One region of the Vogesella amnigena genome, then DNA from elsewhere that is predicted to be linked to it. Evidence: predicted binding sites of a transcription regulator. Region 1 holds the regulator's gene; each other region holds the start of a gene.
What was found. Region 1 encodes FNR, which switches genes on or off when oxygen is low (the NO sensors DNR and NnrR bind a similar motif). Its sites were predicted from a motif close to TTGATNNNNATCAA; they were not measured.
Positions count from the first base shown of each region.

Region 2: a site for FNR is predicted at 2,590-2,603, ahead of ACFOKJ_RS01360 (ribonucleoside triphosphate reductase). Genes of this name have one in related genera too.
Region 3: a site for FNR is predicted at 1,102-1,115, ahead of cobA (uroporphyrinogen-III C-methyltransferase). Genes of this name have one in related genera too.

Region 1 covers NZ_JBHRYH010000018.1:37,658-43,904, reverse strand. The annotation lists gene ACFOKJ_RS08725 (inositol monophosphatase family protein) at 59-847, opposite strand; gene ACFOKJ_RS08720 (RNA methyltransferase) at 993-1,778, shown strand; gene ACFOKJ_RS08715 (DUF1853 family protein) at 1,775-2,686, shown strand; gene ACFOKJ_RS08710 (NAD(P)H-dependent oxidoreductase) at 2,694-3,149, shown strand; gene fnr (fumarate/nitrate reduction transcriptional regulator Fnr) at 3,487-4,233, opposite strand; gene hemN (oxygen-independent coproporphyrinogen III oxidase) at 4,344-5,750, shown strand; gene ACFOKJ_RS08695 (alanine/glycine:cation symporter family protein) at 5,879-6,247, opposite strand, start outside.
Region 2 covers NZ_JBHRYH010000002.1:198,925-205,171, forward strand. The annotation lists gene ACFOKJ_RS01350 (anaerobic ribonucleoside-triphosphate reductase activating protein) at 1-548, opposite strand, end outside; gene nrdD (anaerobic ribonucleoside-triphosphate reductase) at 511-672, opposite strand; gene ACFOKJ_RS01360 (ribonucleoside triphosphate reductase) at 812-2,533, opposite strand; gene ACFOKJ_RS01365 (helix-turn-helix domain-containing protein) at 2,662-3,228, opposite strand; gene ACFOKJ_RS01370 (DMT family transporter) at 3,310-4,212, shown strand; gene ACFOKJ_RS01375 (hypothetical protein) at 4,219-4,986, opposite strand; gene ACFOKJ_RS01380 (glycosyltransferase family 4 protein) at 5,027-6,103, opposite strand; gene ACFOKJ_RS01385 (UDP-2,3-diacylglucosamine diphosphatase) at 6,094-6,247, opposite strand, start outside.
Region 3 covers NZ_JBHRYH010000017.1:44,271-50,517, forward strand. The annotation lists gene ACFOKJ_RS07495 (cbb3-type cytochrome c oxidase subunit I) at 1-559, opposite strand, end outside; gene ACFOKJ_RS07500 (c-type cytochrome) at 600-1,025, opposite strand; gene cobA (uroporphyrinogen-III C-methyltransferase) at 1,174-1,968, shown strand; gene ACFOKJ_RS07510 (hypothetical protein) at 2,368-2,733, shown strand; gene ACFOKJ_RS07515 (hypothetical protein) at 2,735-3,100, shown strand; gene ACFOKJ_RS07520 (hypothetical protein) at 3,296-4,555, opposite strand; gene ACFOKJ_RS07525 (DUF2249 domain-containing protein) at 4,555-4,770, opposite strand; gene ACFOKJ_RS07530 (hemerythrin domain-containing protein) at 4,757-5,185, opposite strand; gene ACFOKJ_RS07535 (hypothetical protein) at 5,317-6,198, shown strand.

The DNA.
Region 1 (6,247 bases):
CAAAAGCCCCCGGCGGTATCAGCGCGCGGGGGCTTTGTTTTGCGGTGAGGCTTGTCGCTTATTTCACGTGCTGCGCGATGATAGGCAGCAGCTGGCCCAGCACCTTCGGCGGCGCGGCCACGATGTCGCCGCTTTCAAACCAGGTCTGCTCGCCATGGAAGTCGGTCACCATGCCGCCGGCCTCTTGTACGATCAGGCTGCCGGCTGCGATGTCCCACGGCTTGAGGTTGAACTCGAAGAAGCCATCCACGCGGCCGCAGGCCACATTGCACAGGTCCAGCGCGGCGGAGCCTTCGCGGCGGGCGCCGGCGGTCTTCTTCAGTACGTCCTTCAGGATGTCCAGATGGGTGTCCAGCATGCTCTGGTCCACAACCGGGAAGCCGGTGGAGATCAGGCATTCGTTCATGTTGATGCGCTTGGAAACGCGGATGCGGCGGTCGTTCAGGAACGAGCCCACGCCACGGCTGGCGGTGAACAGATCGTTGCGGTTCGGGTCGTACACCACGCCCTGCTGGATCTGGCCCTTGTGTGCCAGCGCGATGGAGATGCAGTACTGCTGATGGCCGTGAATGAAGTTGGTGGTGCCGTCCAGCGGATCGATGATCCACTCGTATTCGGCGGCGCCAAGGCCGGAAGCGCCGGACTCTTCTGCTAGAATCGCGTGCTTCGGATACGCATCCAGAATCACCTCAATGATCGCCTGTTCGGCAGCACGGTCCACTTCGGACACGAAGTCGTTGTGCTTTTTGTTTTCGACGCGAATGGTATCCAGGTTCAGCGATGCGCGCTGGATCACATTGGCGGCACGGCGAGCGGCTTTTACCGCGACATTGAGCATAGGATGCATTGACGGCCTCACAATAGGAAATGGGCAATCGTTGTCCGCTTTGCGGCCAACGCCTGCCGTAAACTGTCTGGGTTAAGGAGCGACAAAACCCCGCCGCAGTGGCGGGCGTTTCGGAAAGACCCGCGATTCTACGCAAAAACACCCAATGAATAAACCCCAAGTACCTGATTTTTTGAAGAACATTCGCGTCGTGCTGGCGCGTCCCAACCACCCCGGCAATATCGGTTCGGCGGCTCGCGCCATGAAAACCATGGGCCTCACCCGGCTGTACCTGGTGGAGCCCAAGGTGTTCCCGTCCGAGGAGGCCGACACGCTGGCTTCCGGTGCGGTGGATGTGCTGCAGACCGCTACCGTGGTGCCCACGCTGGCCGCAGCGCTGGCCGACGTGACCGTGGCCTGCGCGCTGACCAGCCGCCGCCGCGAGCTCACCACGCCGCTGTCCATTCCACGTGAGACTACGCCGGAGCTGATCGCCCGCGCGCGTGAAGGTGAACAGGTGGCGCTGGTGTTCGGCAACGAGACCTTCGGCCTGTCCATCGAGGAAGTGGAGCAGTGCAACCGGCTGGTGACCATTCCCGGCAACCCGGACTACTTCTCGCTGAACCTCGCCATGGCGGTGCAGGTGATGACCTACGAGCTGTTCAGCCACACCGGGGTGAACGTCGATTACCTGAAGCCGGACGGCAACAGTGCCACCCAGGGCGAGGTGGACGGCATGGTGGACCACCTGGACGCCACGCTGGAAGACATAGGCTACTACCGTCGCCGCAACAGCGAACGCATGATCCGCCGCCTGCGCACCATGTTCCACCGCGCCGGCCTGCTGCGCGAGGAGATCGATATCCTGCGCGGCTTCTACAAGCAGGCACAGCGCCTGGCGGGCAAGGGGCAGGGCAGCACGCCCGATGTCGAGGACGACAGTACATCATGAGCTATCGCCACCGGCTGGCCGAACCCTATACGGCACTGCGCTGCCAGCCGGTGCGCGATCTGGCCTTTCTGCTTACCGCGCCACCACCGTGGCACAGCGGCGCCGAAATCGACTGCGCCCGCCTGCTGGGGCCGCAGGGTTGGCCGCAACTGCTTGCCCTGGACGCCGTGCCACAGCCGCTACTGGACTGGCTGGCGGTGCGGCCCACGCGGCGGCTGGGCGTGTACGCCGAGCAGCTGCTGGCGTTCTGGTTCATGCACGCGCCGCACATCGACTGCGTGGCGGCCAACCTGCCGCTGGCCGAGCACGGCCGCAGCGTCGGCGAATTCGACTTTCTGCTGCGTGTCGATGGCCAGCCGCTGCACCTGGAGGCTGCCAGCAAGTTCTACCTGCAGCTGGACGACGCCAGCGGCGAGCTGGTCGGCCCCAGCCTGCGCGATGCCTGGCCGTTGAAATACCGCAAGCTTGCCAGCCAGCTGGCGCTGAGTTGCCACCCGGCGGCACAGCTGCCGGACGGTTTTGCCGGCTGTCCGGCCTACAGCCGCCTCACCGGCTGGCTGTTCTATCCGCATGCGCCGCAGCCGCAATTCCCGTGTAATGCCGATGCCTGCCGTGGCTGGTGGCGGCGCTTGTCCGAGCCTTGGCCGCAGCATGGCGCCGACAGCCGCTGGCTGCTGCTGCCACGCTTGTGCTGGCTGGCGCCGGCGCGCGCCGCCGCCGATGCGGTGCTGATCCTGCCGCAACTGCAGGCCCAGCTGGCCGAGGCTGATGGTGCGCGACTGGTGGCCGAGTTGGCGCCAGGGGAGGGGGGCGACTGGCACGAGATTGCGCGTGGTTTCGTGGTGCGCGACGACTGGCCGCTGCCCGGCATGCTGGCCGAGCTGCAGCGCACGTTGGCCGCATCGTGAGCGCGGCATGAAGACCCTGCTGTTCGTCTACGCCAGCCAGAGCGGCCATACCCACGCACTGGTCACTGCTGCTGCAGCGGCGGCAGGTGGCGAGGAGAACGTGGTGGTTCGCGTGCTGCCGGCGCTGCAGGCCGGCATCGACGACCTGCTGGCCAGCCAGGCGCTGGTGCTGGCCACGCCGGAAAACTTCGGCTACATGGCCGGTGCGCTGAAGGATTTTCTCGACCGCACCTTCTACCCGGCGCAGGGAAAGGTGGAGGGGCTGCCGTACGCGGCGATCATCAGCGCCGGCAACGACGGCCAGGGCGCACTCACCGCGATTCGCCGCATCGCCAGCGGCTACCCGCTGCGCGAGGCCTTGCCACCGCTGCTGGTGAAGGGGGAGGTGACGCCGCAGTCGCTGGAGGAGGCGGCCGAGCTGGGCGCCACGCTGGCGGCGGCGCTGTCGATAGGGGTGCTGTAGGGCGGAAGCCCCAACGGGGCGTTCCGCCACTATGAGGCGCTTGCGGGGCGTTCCACCGTCATTTGCGGCCAACCTTGTGTTGGCGGATCGCCCCTGCGGGGCATCCGCCCTACACATCACACGCTTGCCCCACAAACAACAACGCCCCGCACGGGGCAGGGCGTTCGAACGGCAAGTTGGTAGCCCGGATAAGCGCAGCGCATCCGGGGAGCAGGTGCCAATGTTCCCGGATGCGCCTGTGGCTTATCCGGGCTACGTGTTTTCCACCCTGCATCCCCCCACAAACAACAACGCCCCGCACGGGGCAGGGCGTTCGAACGCTAAGGGCGGCTGGTGCTCAGCGCAGGCTGTTGGCCTGGGCGCAGCCGGCTACCAGTGCCTTCAGCTCTTCCGGCTGCAGTACCTGAATGTGCTTGTGATCCACTTTCAGCCAGCCCTGTTGCTGGAACTTGGACAGCGTGCGGCTGACGGTTTCCAGTTTCAGGCCCAGGAAGCTGCCGATTTCCTCGCGGCTCATGCGCAGGATGAAGTCGAAGGCGGCAAAGCCGCGTGCCGACAGACGCTGCGACAGGTTGAGCAGGAAGGCGGCCAGCCTCTCCTCGGCCTTCATATTGCCCAGCAGCAGCATTACCGACTGGTCGCGCACGATCTCGCGGCTCATCAGGCGGAAGAAGTGGTGCTGCAGGCTGGGGATGTCGCGGCCCAGGGTTTCCATGCGGTTGAACGGCAGCTCGCATACCTCGCTGTCTTCCAGCGCGATGGCGTCGCAGCCGTGCTGGCTGGCGGAAATGCCGTCCAGGCCCATCAGCTCGCCGGACATGTGGAAGCCGGTTACCTGCTCGCGGCCGTCCTGGCTGGAGACGCAGGTCTTGAAGAAACCGGTACGCACTGCATACAGTGAACGGAAGCCTTCGCCGGAGTGGAACAGGTACTCGCCACGCTTCAGACGGCGGCTCTGGCGGATCACCGCATCCAGCTGTGCCATCTCGTCGCGGTTGAGGCCAACCGGCAGGCAGAGTTCACGCAGACTGCAGTTGGAGCACGACACTTTCAGCGTGTGCAGGGAGGTAGTGAGCTCGGTCATGGTTTCCGGGTTTCGCAAGGCTAGAGGCTTGCTTGACACGCGTCAAAGCGCGCCAAGTGTCAATTAGCGCAAATTTACCAGCCCACCACCAGTTTTCCAAGCAAGACGATATGACACCCACCGCCCCGTTCCAGCCGACGCAATGCGTCTTCGATCGAGAACTTATCGAAAAACTTGAAGGTTCCGGCCCGCGCTACACTTCTTACCCGACGGCAGATCGCTTTCACGGCGGCTTCGGGGTGAAGGATTACGAGCACTGGCTGCAGCAGCACGCCATTGGCGCCAGCCATCGCCCGGTGTCGCTGTACGTGCATGTGCCGTTCTGTAACACCATCTGCTACTACTGCGGCTGCAACAAGATCATCACCAAAGACAAGAGCCGCGCCGACCAGTACCTGGATTACCTGGAAAAGGAAATCGCCCTGGTGGCGGCACGCCTGGGCTACCGCGAGAAGGTGATCCAGCTGCATTTTGGCGGCGGCACACCCACCTTCCTGTCCGACGAGCAACTCAGCCGGGTGATGGCGGCCATTAACAAGCATTTCGAATTGCTGCCGGATGGTGAGTTTTCCATCGAGATCGACCCGCGCAAGGTTGGCCGCGACACCGTGCTGCACCTGGGCCGGCTGGGTTTCAACCGCATGAGTGTGGGCATCCAGGATTTCGACCCGGCCGTGCAGCAGGCGGTGAACCGCATCCAGAGCGAGGAAGAAACCCTTACCGTGATCAACGCCGCGCGTGAGGCCGGTTTCAAGTCGGTGAGCGTGGACCTGATCTACGGCCTGCCGCTGCAGAATGCCGACTCGGTGCGCCGCACTGTGGACAAGGTGCTGGCAATGAACCCGGACCGCATCGCGCTGTACAACTACGCGCACCTGCCCAGCGTGTTCATGCCGCAGCGCCGCATCAACGAGGCTGATCTGCCCACGGCCGCGCACAAGCTGGACATCCTGCAGAATTCGGTACAGCAGCTCACCGACGCCGGCTATGTGTTCATCGGCATGGATCACTTTGCCAAGCCGGACGACGAGCTGACGCGTGCCCTGCAGCAGGGCCGCCTGCAGCGCAACTTCCAGGGGTATTCAACCCATGCCGACTGCGACATGATCGGTCTGGGCGTGTCGTCCATCGGCAAGGTCGGCCCCTGTTACTCGCAGAACGAAAAAGACATCGACGCCTACTACGCGGCGCTGGATGCCGGCCACCTGCCGGTACTGCGCGGCATGACGCTGACCCAGGACGATATCCTGCGCCGCAGCGTGATCCAGTCGCTGATGTGCCGCTTCTCGCTGTCGGTAGAGGCCATCGAGGAAACTTTCGGCATCAACTTTGCCGACTACTTTGCCGACGAGCTGCCACTGATCCGCGAGTTTCAGCAGGTAGGTTTGCTGACTTTCGACGGCGATTTCCTGATGGTGGCGCCCAAGGGGCGTTTCCTGATCCGCAATATCGCCATGGTGTTCGATCGTCACCTGCGCGAGCGCGAGACCAAGGCGCGTTACTCCAAGACCATCTAGCAGGCTGCAGGCCACCATCTCGGCTGGCCAGATGGCCCCTGCGACCATAAAACAAAGCCCTTCCGCATGGCGGAAGGGCTTTGGCTATCTAGCGGCGGTCAATGGTGGCCGCCATGCCGGAGGGCAGCTTACTTCCAGCTTTCCGGGTGGATGCGTGCCTGGATTTCCGGGTAACGCTTCACGTCGAATTCCGGCTGTTTGTTACCGGCCTTGAGCTGGTCCTGGTAGTCCTTCAGCAGCGTGAACACGTGCTTGGACAGCATCACGATGGCGAACAGGTTGATCAGCGCCATGATGCCCATCGACAGGTCGGCCATGTCCCATACCAGCGGCGAGCTGCCGATGGCACCAAATGCCACCATGAACAGCACCAGCAGGCGGAAGCCCAGCATGAGCAGCTTGTTGTTCTTGATGAACTCCACATTACCCTCGGCATACGCGTAGTTACCGATGATGGAGCTGAAGCAGAACAGGAACAGGGCAATGGCCAGGAAGTG
Region 2 (6,247 bases), on a different contig from region 1:
AGGCTGCTGGTGTCGTGCAGTGCCGGGTGGATGGTGCTGCGGCATTCGAAATCGCTGCCGTGCGCCAGCAGCAAATCCAGGCAGGCGAAGGCGCGGGCGCCGCTGCCGCCGCTGCCGGTGAGCGCGGCGTAGCGGCCGGGCTGGGTCTTGATGTCCAGCCCCACCCAGTCCAGCAGCGGCAGCACACGTTGCAGGCGGTGCGGGTAAGCGCCGGCGGTGTGCAGGCCGGTGGCGAAGCCCAGTGCCCGCACTTCTGCCAGCAGCGCCGGTAGTGCCGGGTCGGACAGCGGCTCGCCGCCGGAAAACACTACGCCATCCAGCAGGCCGTGGCGCCGCTGCAAGTGTTCGCGCAGCTGCGGCCAACGGTGGTGGCCGTGGCGGCGTTGCAGCAGGCCGGGGTTGTGGCAGTAGCCGCAGCGCCACGGGCAGCCGGCCAGGAACACCACGGCGGCCAGCCGCCTGGGCCAGTCGCAGGCGGAAAACGGCTGCCAGCCGCCGATGCGGGCGCGCTCAGCCGGCGCGCTGTTGGTCGAAGTGGCGGCGTTCATGGAATTCGCCCTGCTTGCCGGTGTTGAACGAGGCCACCGGGCGGTGGTAGCCCATTACCCGTGTCCACACCTCGCAGCGGGTGCGTTCTTCGTCTTTCAGTTCGATGGCTTGCTGGTTCTGCATGGGGTTTCCTTTCAAGGTTGGCCGCATGGCGGCGGTGGGTATTGTTTTTCTCGTAGCCCGGATAAGCGCAGCGCATCCGGGGATGGCAAGTGCCTGAGCTGTTCCCCGGATGCGCCTGCGGCTTATCCGGGCTACGGGGTCAGTCGCAGCAGGCGGCCTGGCGCTTTCTGGCAATCAGCTCGGCATCGCACTTCGGGCAGAAGTCGTGGCGGCCGGACAGGTAGCCGTGTGTCGGGCAAATCGAGAAAGTGGGCGTGATGGTGATGTAGGGCAGGCGGAAGTTTTCCAGCGCGCGGCGCACCAGCTGGCGGCAGGCGTCGGCGCTGCTTACCGCCTCGCTCATGTACAGGTGCAGCACGGTGCCGCCGGTGTACTTGCGCTGCAGCTCGTCCTGGCGCAGCAGCGCCTCGAACGGGTCGTCGGTAAAGCCCACCGGCAGCTGGCTGGAGTTGGTGTAGTAGGGCTGCTGCGGCGTGCCGGCCTGCAGGATGCCGGGGTAGCGCTTGTTGTCCTCGCGGGCGAAGCGGTAGGTGGTGCCTTCCGCCGGCGTGGCTTCCAGGTTGTACAGGTGGCCGGTAGCCTGCTGGAACTCGACCATGCGCGCGCGGATGTGGTCCAGGTAGCGGCAGGCGAAGGCGTGGCCCCAGTCGCTGGTGATGTCGTGGGCATCGGCGCTGAAGTTGCGGATCATCTCGTTGATGCCGTTCACCCCCAGGGTGGAGAAGTGGTTGCGCAGGCTGCCGAGGAAGTGGCGGGTGTACGGGTACAGCCCGCCGTCGATGTGCTGCTGCACTTTGCTGCGGCGCGCTTCCAGCACTTCGCGGCCCAGGTTCAGCAGGCGGTCGGTCTCGGCCAGCAGCGCCGCCTCGTCGCCGGCAAAACGGTAGCCCAGGCGCGCGCAGTTGACGGTGACCACGCCTACCGAGCCGGTCTGCTCGGCGCTGCCGAACAGGCCGTTGCCGCGCTTCATCAGCTCGCGCAGGTCCAGCTGCAGGCGGCAGCACATGCTGCGCACCATGTGCGGCTCCAGTTCGGAGTTCACGAAGTTCTGGAAGTAGGGCAGGCCGTACTTGGCGGTCATCGCGAACAGCAAATCGGTGTTGTCGCCGTACCAGTCGAAGTCCCTGGTGATGTTGTAGGTGGGAATCGGAAAGGTGAAGGCGCGGCCGCAGGCGTCGCCGGCCAGCATTACCTCGATGAAGGCGCGGTTGATCAGCGCCATTTCCGCCGCGCAGTCGCCGTAGCGGAACGGCATCTCCTCGCCGCCCAGCACCGGAATCTGCTCGCGCAGGTCTTCCGGGCAGACCCAGTCGAAAGTGAGGTTGGTGAACGGTGTCTGCGTACCCCAGCGGCTGGGCACGTTCAGGTTGTAGACCAGCTCCTGGATGCACTGCTTCACCTGGGCGTAGCTCAGCGCGTCCTTTTTCACGAACGGCGCCAGGTAGGTATCGAAGGAGCTGAATGCTTGCGCGCCGGCCCATTCGTTCTGCAGCGTGCCGAGGAAGTTGACGATCTGGCCGCAGGCGCTGGACAGGTGGCGCGGCGGGGCGGATTCCACCTTGCCGCCCACGCCGGCAAAGCCCAGTTGCAGCAGGGTGCGCAGCGACCAGCCGGCGCAGTAGCCGGACAGCATGTCCAGGTCGTGGATGTGCAGGTCGCCGTGGCGGTGCGCAGTGGCGGCCTCGGCGGGGAATACTTCGTGCAGCCAGTACTCGGCGGTGAGCTTGCCGGCGATGTTGAGGATCATGCCGCCCAGGCTGTAGCCCTGGTTGGCATTGGCCTGCACCCGCCAGTCGGCACGGGACAGGTATTCGCTGATGCTGCTGACCGCATCCACGTGGTGGCTGGGGCGTGCGTCCATGTTTGCTCCAATATCTAGTGTTTGGCGCATTGTATGGACGCAGCATGTGGTGTTAATTGATGTGCATCAAGTCTGGAAAAATACCTTTGGCATGATGCGGCGCGGCAGGGTTGGCCGCATCATTTCCCCTATTTTCCCTGGGGCGCCGGCATCACGATGCTGCGCTGGAAGCGCAGCAGGCCACGCCCGGGGTTGTGGTAGCGGTAGCCGTATTCGGTGCCGTAGCCGGCGGTGGCGCCGGCCAGCAGCGTGAGCGCCTTGTCGGCGTAGCTCAGCTGCAGCGTGCCGCTGTGCACCTCCACGATCTCGCCGCAGCCGCTCGGGTCCGGGGTGGCCTGGTAGCTGTCGCCGGGTGCCAGCTGCCACTGCCACAGCTCCAGCGTGCAGTGCGGTAATGCCAGGCTGTGCAGCAGGGTGGCGTGACTGTGCTGATTGTGCCCCTGCCACACCCGTACCGGCGACTCGCTGCCCGGCTGGCGCACCAGCTCGGAAAAGGTCAGCCCCAGCGCGCTGGCCAGCCGGTCCAGGGTGGCGATGCTGACATTGCTGGCGCCGGCTTCGATATTGATCAGCATGCGGCGGCTGACATCGGCGGCGGTGGCCAGCTTTTCCTGGCTCCAGCCCAGGCGCTGGCGGGTGGTGCGCAGATTGTGGGCGACGTGACTGAAGACTTGCAGAGAGCTGTGGTCGGTCATGGTGCAGTATATTGCGCTATTATCGATATGTGCACTATAGTGCACTGAATTGTTTCCATACCTTAGCTGCGAGACCAGTATATGTCCACTCTTGCCACTACCGCGCCTGCGACTCACCACCGGCTGCTGCCTGATCTGTCGCTGGTGGGCGTCACCATGCTGTGGGGTGCCACCTTTCTGGCGGTACAGACCGCGCTGCAGTGGAGCGGCGCCTTTGCCTTTGTCGGCATGCGCTTCGCCGTGGCGGCGCTGGCCGCCTGGCTGCTGTGCCGGCGCGAACTGGCGCAGCTGAATCGGGCCGAACTGCTGGGTGGCCTGGCTATCGGCGCGGTGCTGTACTTCAGCTACAACCTGCAGACGCTGGGGCTGCCGCATATTCCCAGCAGCACCTCGGCATTTCTCACCGGGCTGTATGTACCGCTGGTGCCGCTGCTGCAGTGGGTGCTGTTCCGTGATCGCCCCAGCCTGGCGGCCTGGGGCGGGATAGCGCTGGCCTTTGTCGGCCTGCTGCTGCTGGCTGGCGCCGACGGCCTGAACATCCACCTGGGGCTGGGCGAGTGGCTGACCATCGCCGCCACCGCCACCATTGCGCTGGAGATCTGTCTGATCAGCCGCTTTGCTGTCGGCTGCAATGCACGGCGCATGGCGCTGGTGCAGTTGCTGACCGTGTGCCTGCTGTCGCTGCTGAGCGCGCCGCTGGCCGGCGAGAGTCTGCCGCAGTGGCATCCGCTGCTGCTGGCCAGTGTGCTGGCGCTGGGAGCGATGACGGCGCTGATCCAGATCGTGATGAACTGGGCGCAAAAAACGGTGCCGGCCACCCGCGCCACCATCATCTACGCGATGGAGCCGGTGTGGGGCGGGCTGATCGGCTGGCTGGCGGGCGAGATGCTGACCGGCGGCAAGGTCGCTGGTGCGGCGTTGATCGTGGCCAGCGTGTTGCTGAGCCAGCTGGGCGCGCGCAAGACCGAACATGCGCCGGTGTGAGCCGGCTCAGGGCTGGCGCAGCTGGCCCTGCAATTGCGGCAGATAGTGCAGTGTCAGGCGGGAGACCTCCCGGCTGGCTACCAGCCGCTGTAGCGCCTGGCGCAGCTGGCTGCGATCGGGTGGCGACATGCGGCGCGACAGATAGCTGCCGACGGTGAGATACACCTCGGGCTGGAATGACAGGTAGCGTAGGGTGGCCCCCTCGGTACCCTGCGGGCTGCCCAGCCAGCTGGTGGTTTCCAGCAGTGCCTGCAGCCGGCGGTGCTGCAGTTTCAGATACAGGCTGCCGCGATCGTTGCTGTACTCCAGGCGGCCGGCCTGCCGTAGCGTTGCCAGCCGTTGTTCGATTTCCGTTGGGAACAAGGCACCGCTGAGAATGCCGATGCGTGCGTTCGGATCGGCCAGCAAGGCATCGGCGCTGCGGTAGTTGCTGCCAGCCAGCACCGTGGTCTGCAGCGGCAGGCGGAACAGCGGGACAAACTCCAGCAGCGGCTCCAGTTCGCTGCTCTGTATCGCCAGCAGCAACAGCTGCAGCTGGTGCTGCTGCAGCATGGCATTGCGTCGTGCCAGTGGCAGTTCGCGCGGGGTCAGCACGCAGCCGGTCAGCTGCTGCAGGCGCCCGGCCAGTGCCGGCAGCAGCCCCTGCGGGCTGCCGTTACGGGCCTCGCTGTATAGCTGTGCTGCCCGGCTATAGCTCGGGTAATCGTAGCGGCAGGGGGCGGCGGCCTGGGCCGCAAGCGAGGCAAGCAACAGCAGGCCGGCGAATGCTTTCATGGGCACCACGCAAGATCATGATGCTCACATTGTGCGACATTTATCGAACTTTGCCACTCGCCGTGGCATGGCTGGCAGATACCCCGCTGGCAGGCCGGCGCCGCGGATTGAGGTTGGCCGCAAACTGCCGCGTGGCCTCGGCCCAGGAGAAGCGCTCGGCAATGCGGCGCACGTGATCGCGGTCCAGCGCCAGCGCCTGCAGGCAGGCCAGGCGCAAGTCCTGGTGCAGCACGCCGCCGCCGCTGTTGCCCACCACGTCCAGCGGCCCCGCCACCGGGTAGGCCGCCACCGGTGTGCCGCAGGCCATCGCTTCCAGCAGCACCAGACCGAAGGTGTCGGTAAGGCTGGGGAACACGAATACATCCGCCGCGCGGTAGAAGCGGGCCAGCTCGTGCTGCGGAAACACGCCGGCAAAGTGTACCTGCGGGTAGCGCTGGCGCAGCTCTTCCAGCTGCGGACCTTCGCCCACCACCCACTTGCTGCCCGGCAGGTCCAGCTGCAGGAAGGCCTCGATGTTTTTCTCCACCGCCACGCGGCCGATGTAGACAAAGCGCGGCGGCGCGGTTTCCAGCCGTTCGCGCTCGCCGGGGCTGAACAGCGTGGTATCCACGCCGCGTCCCCACAGCACCACATTGCCGAAGCCACGCTCCCGCAGCGCGCGCACTATGCTGGGCGTGGGCGCCATCACTGCCGCCGCCGGAGCATGGAAGTGGCGCATGAAGGCATAGCTGATGCCCAGCGGCAGCCGCGTGCGGGCGGCGACGTATTCCGGAAAGCGGGTGTGGTAGGCGGTGCTGAACGGCTGCTTGTGGCGCAGGCACCAGCGGCGCGCGGCCCAGCCCAGCGGGCCTTCGGTGGCAATGTGCACCGCGTCGGCATCGAATGCGGCCAAGCTTTGTGCCACCTTGCGGTAGGGAAACAGCGCGATGCGGATATCCGGGTAGCTGGGCAGCGGCATGGTGGTGAACGCTTCGCCATCGTCGTGTTCGCCGCCCAGCGGGGTGAGCAGCGCCACCTCGTGGCCCATGGCGCGCAGCTCGCGCACCGTTTCCAGCAGGCTGCGTACCACGCCGTTCACCTGCGGCAGCCAGGCATCTGTCACGATCATTACGCGCATGGGCGGCTCTCCTGATGGGCATGTACCGGCAGGGCAGCTGGTAGCTCGGTTGGCAACGGCAGCAGCAGCTCCTCGTGGCTGGCAGGGTGGGCCGGGCTGGCTGCCGGGGTATCGATGCGCGTCCAGTACACCACTTCCAGCCGG
Region 3 (6,247 bases), on a different contig from region 1:
CCATGCTGATACTGGTCTTGCGCCCCTTCAGCACCGTGAGACTCAGGTTGTAGAGGAAGGACAACGCCACCAGCACGATGCCGACCTTGGTAATGGTGGGCTGCTCCAGGAACTCCCGCCCCATGGTGGGCAATATGTCATTGCCGGTGATCTGCGCCAGCGTGGCATACGGCACCGCCAGATAGCCGACTATGGTCAGCGCCCCGGCAATCAGGAACACCCAGAAGGTAATGATGGCCAGCTTCGGGCTGTGCAGTTCGCGCTCCGATTCCTCGGGAATCATGTAGTAACCCGCCCCCATGAAGCCGAACAGCAGCCACACGATCAGCAGGTTGGTGTGCACCATGCGCGCCACGTTGAACGGAATCTCCGGGAACAGGAAATCGCCGATCACGTACTGCAGGCCCATCACCAGGCCAAAGATGATCTGCCCGACAAACAGGCCGATGGCAGCCATGAAGTACGGCTTGGCCACCGCCTGCGAGCGGTATTTGAGTTGAACGTTGGCCGCAGCCTGCCCCGGGGCGGGGCGCAGTGTGGCCGTAGTGGAGGAAGTCATGCGCGTCTCCTGATGGGTAATGTCTGCCAGTGCGAAGGAATCAGCCTTCGATATTCGGCGGCCAGTTGTTGGTATTGATCTCGGAGCTGTACTTCAGGAAGGCCACCAGATCGTCCAGCTGTGCGTCGGTCAGATGGAAGTTCGGCATCTGGCGACGGCCCGGCACGCCGGTGGGCTGCGCCTTGATCCAGGCCTTGATGAAATCCGGGCCGCGGCGCTGGTAGACATTGCCCAGCTCCGGCGCGAAATAGGCGCCCTCGCCCAGCAGGGTGTGACAGCCGATGCAGTTGTTGGTCTCCCACAGGTTCTTGCCGCGCGCCACCTGCTCGGTAAGGTTGGCGCGGTTGTCCCGCTTGGGCAGCGCCTGCACGGTGTCGAACGTCAGCGCGACAAACAGCAGGAAGAAGAACACCGCGCCGCCATAAAAAATATTGCGCGCGGTGGATTTGGTGAAACTGGTGCTCATCGCAACCTCCTAGTCATCTGCACCGGCAACCCGGCAACTGAGTGCGGACTGTACGTTTCCACCCATCCGGATAGCATTGACGGCAGTCAACGATTTCCGGTCACCGCCCTCCCACACTGGCGCCATGCTCATCACCGAGGAAGACCACATGACACCCGCCCTGCCATTCCCCCACCCCGCGCCGCTGCGCGCCGGCCAGGTAAGCCTGGTGGGTGCCGGCCCCGGCGACCCGGACCTGCTCACCCTCAAGGCGCTGCGCCGCCTGGCCGAAGCCGACGTGGTGCTGTACGACCTGCTGGTGGCCGAAGAGATACTGGCACTGGTCAACAAGCGCGCGCGGCTGGTCTGCGTGGGCAAGCGCGCCAGCCGCCACACCCTGCCGCAGCAGGACATCAACCAGCTACTGCTGCGCGAGGCGCAGGCCGGCTGGCGCGTGGTACGGCTCAAGGGTGGCGACCCACTGCTGTTCGGCCGCGGGGGCGAAGAGTTGGCCGCACTGCTGGCAGCCGGCATCGAAGTGGAAGTGGTGCCCGGCATCACCGCCGCCGTGGGCGCCGCGGCGGCAGCCGGCATCCCGCTGACTCACCGCGACTGCGCGCAGGGCGTAAGCCTGGTCACCGGCCACCGCCGCGACGGCGCCAGCGGCCTGGACTGGGCGGCGCACAGCGGCAGCGAACAGACTGTGGTGGTGTACATGGGCCTGGGCGAAGCGGCGAGTATCGCCAGCGCGCTGCAGGCAAACGGCCGCAGCGGCAGCACCCCGGTAGCCATCATCGAACAGGCCACCACGCCCCGACAGCGGGTGCTGCGCTGCACGCTGGCCACCCTGGCCGACTGCGTGGCACGGGACTGCCCGCAACCGCCGGCATTGCTGGTGATAGGGAAAGTGGTGGCGCTGGCGGCCAGCTGGCAGCGGCAAGCGGAGGGATGCCTGGTGGATTAGCGCCGTATCCGGGGCCCTACCTTAGACAGCAGAAGAAGGTTGGTCGCAGCGCCGAGGGGCGCGCGGCCAACGTGGGAGATAAAACGTAGATATTTACGAAACCATGCAGGTTGGCGTCGAACGTAGCGAGGCCCAACGCCTACCGCGCAGCAGCGAGACAGTTTTGAGTCGACTGAACTGCCACGGTAACCGTTGGGCTTCATTTCATTCAGCCCGACCTATGGCACTACGGCGAGCCATCGCCAGCCAGCAATCCTGACCAACCCCAGTCGTTTACTTCCGCCTGCTCTACCGCTTGTCATGAAATACAAGCTATCGTTTAATTCGGCTCGTATGCAGCGACCAGACTCATTTGCAGTATCAAAACGCTAGCCACCCCAAATTAGTCACGACGTTTACATGACGATGAAACAACTAATACCGCACCCGATTCTGCCCAGCCCACATGAGTACGATATAAGCAGCTTTCACTACCACATCGATAGCAATGATGCGGGGCAATCGTTTATTGACATGACATTAACGAGAAACCGGCAGGTGGTAACGCTGCGCTTCTGGCAGCCGGTCAGCTTGAAAATCGAAGAGGGCTTTCCCCAGCCAACACGCGGCATGGTGTTTTACGACCACTCAGCAGACGGTCTCGAGAACATCACCGTAGAAGTTTCCGACTTTGAAGCTTCGCCGGGTGCCGTCACCTTTTTCGCGCGCAGCGTAGAACAATTAGAAAACTCGGCCCCTTGGGAAAGGGGTTGCACGGTTCGATGACATGAGCAAATCACCCACTTCACACCAGCTCACCATCTCAGGACTTGCAGACATCCAGCAGCGCTCCATTGCTGCCAATGAGCTTGTCGTCACTTTCCCGGACGCAATGCGTGCGCTTGATCTCTTTCAACAGCAGAATGTGATGGTATTGGGCTGGGAAGGCTGGCTGCGTTATCCGCAGGGTACGGTCGGACACTCCCGACAACACCAGGGCACGATAGATCTATCCGCCATGAGCCCCCAGGACGCCATTGCCACAGTCCGGGCGACGATCATGCTGGCGCAGAGCGAATGGCATGCAACTCCCGAAGTAGCGGGTGCCGAGTTGTACTTCTGCATTACCACATCTGACGCAGCTGCTCAGTAGGTTGGGTTGAGCGCAGCGAAGCCCAACGTTTACCGCGTAGCAGCGAGACAGTTTTGACTCGACTGAACTGCCGCAACAACCGTTGGGCTTCATTTCATTCAGCCCAACCTACGGCACTGCGGCCATCCAGCGGCCACCACGTCACACGGCGGCGGAACGCCCGCTTTGCGGGCTTCCGCCCTACAGATCGCGCACCTAGCCCGCCTGTACCACCTTCCCCACCGGCTGCGTGCCCTGCCGCCAGCGCTGCCAGGCCGCCAGGTAGTGGGCGCACAGCGCAATGGCCAACACGCTGCCACTGATTGCCGGCAGCCACCACAGCGCCGGCCACAGGCTCCAGATCACGCCACATAGCTGCCACAGACACAGCAGCCTCCAGCCCTGCCGCGCCCTGACCTCCGGCAGCAGCACCTGCAGCGATGGCACTTTCTGCTGCGGCTTTACCCCGCGGCGCAGCTGCAGCCACAGCAGGAACGGCACGATGCGGTACAGCATGCCCACGCACAGCGAGAAGGCCACGCCGCCCAGCAGCAGCCAACCCTGCAGCCGGCGCAGCGCCGGCACATCCAGCCACTGCCCGGCGACAAAGGCCACGCCCAGCGCCAGCAACAGCCCCAGCGCCAGCTGCCAGTAGCGTGGCAGCCATTCCTGCGGCCGGCGGCTGCCGCGTAGCGCCGTGGCCCATACCCAGCCAAGCAGCGGCAGCGGCAAGGCCGCCAGCCACCACCAGCCGCTGTCCGGCCACAGCAGCGATAGCGCACCGGCCAGCAGCAGCAGGCTGCCCCAGGCCGGCGAGGCCCAGCGCTGCCACCAGCCGGGCAAGGCCGGGGTAAGCAGGAACATGGGCAGAATCACCTGCGCCACGGCCACCAGCAGCAGCCACACCCAGCCCTGTGCGGCCAAGCGGTGCAGCGGCAGCAGGGTAAGCAGCGGCCACGGCTGGCCCCAGGCCAGCACGCCCAGCTGGGCGATGCCCAGCCCCAGGGTGATGATCAGCGCAGCCAGCGCCCAGCGCAGGCCACGGCTGCTGCTGTCCTGCGCCGGGCTGCGCCACAGCTGCCACCACAATATGGCCAGCAGCAGCGTGGCCACGGCGAAGCCAACGCTTGCCAGCTGCAGCCAGCCGGGCGTCAGGTCTCGGGCCAGGCCGGCAAACAGCGCGGCGCACCCCAGCTGCCAGCTGCCCCACAAGCCATGGCGCCAGATGCCGGGGCGCGGAAAACCCAGCGCCGACACCACCGCCAGCAGCTGCAGCAGCGCGCCCAGCATCACATTGCCCAGCACGCCCAGAGCAAGCAGGTGCAGCGGCAGCCACAGCGCGGGCGACGGGTAGCTGCCGTCTGCGGCGTCATGCCAGGCACCGGCCAGCAGCAGCAGCCACAGCAGGGCGGAGATGAAAAAACGCACCGGCAGGTCGAGTGGCGGTGCGCTGTCGTAACTGGGTATCGCCTGCATCAGGGAATGTCCACGTGGAAGATCACGCCGCTCATGTCGGGCAGCATTTCGCTGTCAAAACGCACCATGCGGTCACGCAGCATCGGCAACAAGGGGCCGGGAAAGTGTGGTAGCACAAAGGACAGCCGCTGACCGCTTTGCGCCTCGTCCACGGCATCCAGAATGATTTCCATCGGTTCGGGCGGCACCAGGCCGCGCAGGTCACGCGGGCTCATGACCGTGCTCCGCCAGCAGCGCCGCCAGGCCGGCGCGATCGCACATCGGGTACAAGATGTTCTCCTCTTTCAGGTTGTGCTGCTGCATCAACAATAGCAGCGTGTCGGCGGCGCCGGCCAGGCTGTCGCCGTCCTGCTGCGCTGCAGCCTGCTGCATCTCGTCCATCAGCAAACGCATCTCGGCATGCTCGCTGCGCATCACCGCAGTCGGCCCCTGCGTGATGCCGGTAGCCGCCTCGAATGCCGGAAACAGCAGCTGTTCCTCCTCATACAGGTGCTGCGCCATGGCGGCGCAGAACTGTGCGCAGCCGGCCTGCACCAGTGGCCAGTCGCCGGCGCGCAGTGCCTGCTCCACGGCCACGAACTGGTCATCGCAGCGGCGATGCACCCGGGTAAAGCTGTCGGTAACTGTCATGTCTGCCCCCACTGGTATCTGGCTGCAGACATTGTGCGGTGCGCCAGCCGCTAGCAGACATGATGCCGGTCAAGCGGATCACCGCTGGCGGCGGCTTTCGCCGGCGGCGGGCTGGCCGTAAGATCGCATCTTTGCCCGCCTCGCCTGCCACCATGCCGCCACGCCACGCCCTGCTACTGCCGCTGCTTGCCGGCCTGATGCTGTCTTCCTGCGTCAGCATTCCCGATGCCGGTCAGCGCAGCGCCAGCGCCACGCAGCTGGCCGCCAGCCACGGCTGGGTGGCGCAGCCGCTGCATACCGGCAACTTTGTGCTGCAGGCGATGCTGCCGCCCGCCCCGCCGGCTGCCGAACGGTTGACGGTGTATATCGAGGGCGATGGTCTGGCCTGGCTGAATCGCGATACCCCGTCGTCCGACCCGACGCCGATTACCCCGCTGGCGCTACAGCTGGCGCTGCAGGACGACGGCCCCGCCGCCTACCTGGCCCGCCCCTGCCAGTACCTGCTGGCGGCCAACCCCGAATGCGGCCAACGCTACTGGACGCAGCAACGCTTTGCGCCGGAGCTGGTTACCGCCAGCAACCAGGCGCTGGAGCAGCTGAAGCAGCGCTTTCAGGCGCGACAGCTGGTACTGGTGGGCTATTCCGGTGGCGCGGCGGTGGCGGCGCTGCTGGCGGCACGCCGCAGCGATGTGGCGGGGCTGATCACGGTGGCCGGCAATCTGGACCACGCGGCGTGGACCAGCCAGCTGGCGCTGACGCCGCTGCGCGGCTCGCTGAATGCGGCGGATAGCTGGGCGCAATTATTGCGAGTGCCGCAGCTGCATTTTGTCGGTGCGGACGACAGCCAGACCGGCATGCTGGCAGTAGCGCCGTTTGTGCAGCGTTTTCCGCCGTCACAGCGCCCGCCGGTAAGCATACAAGCCGGCTTTGGCCACCAGTGCTGCTGGGCCGCCAGCTGGCCGGCGCTGTTGCACAAGGCCCGCCAAGAATGGCGCGCGCCGGCTATGCAGTAACAGTCTATAAACCCTGCGCTGGCGTGCTATCTGGCCACCCTGCCGCTTC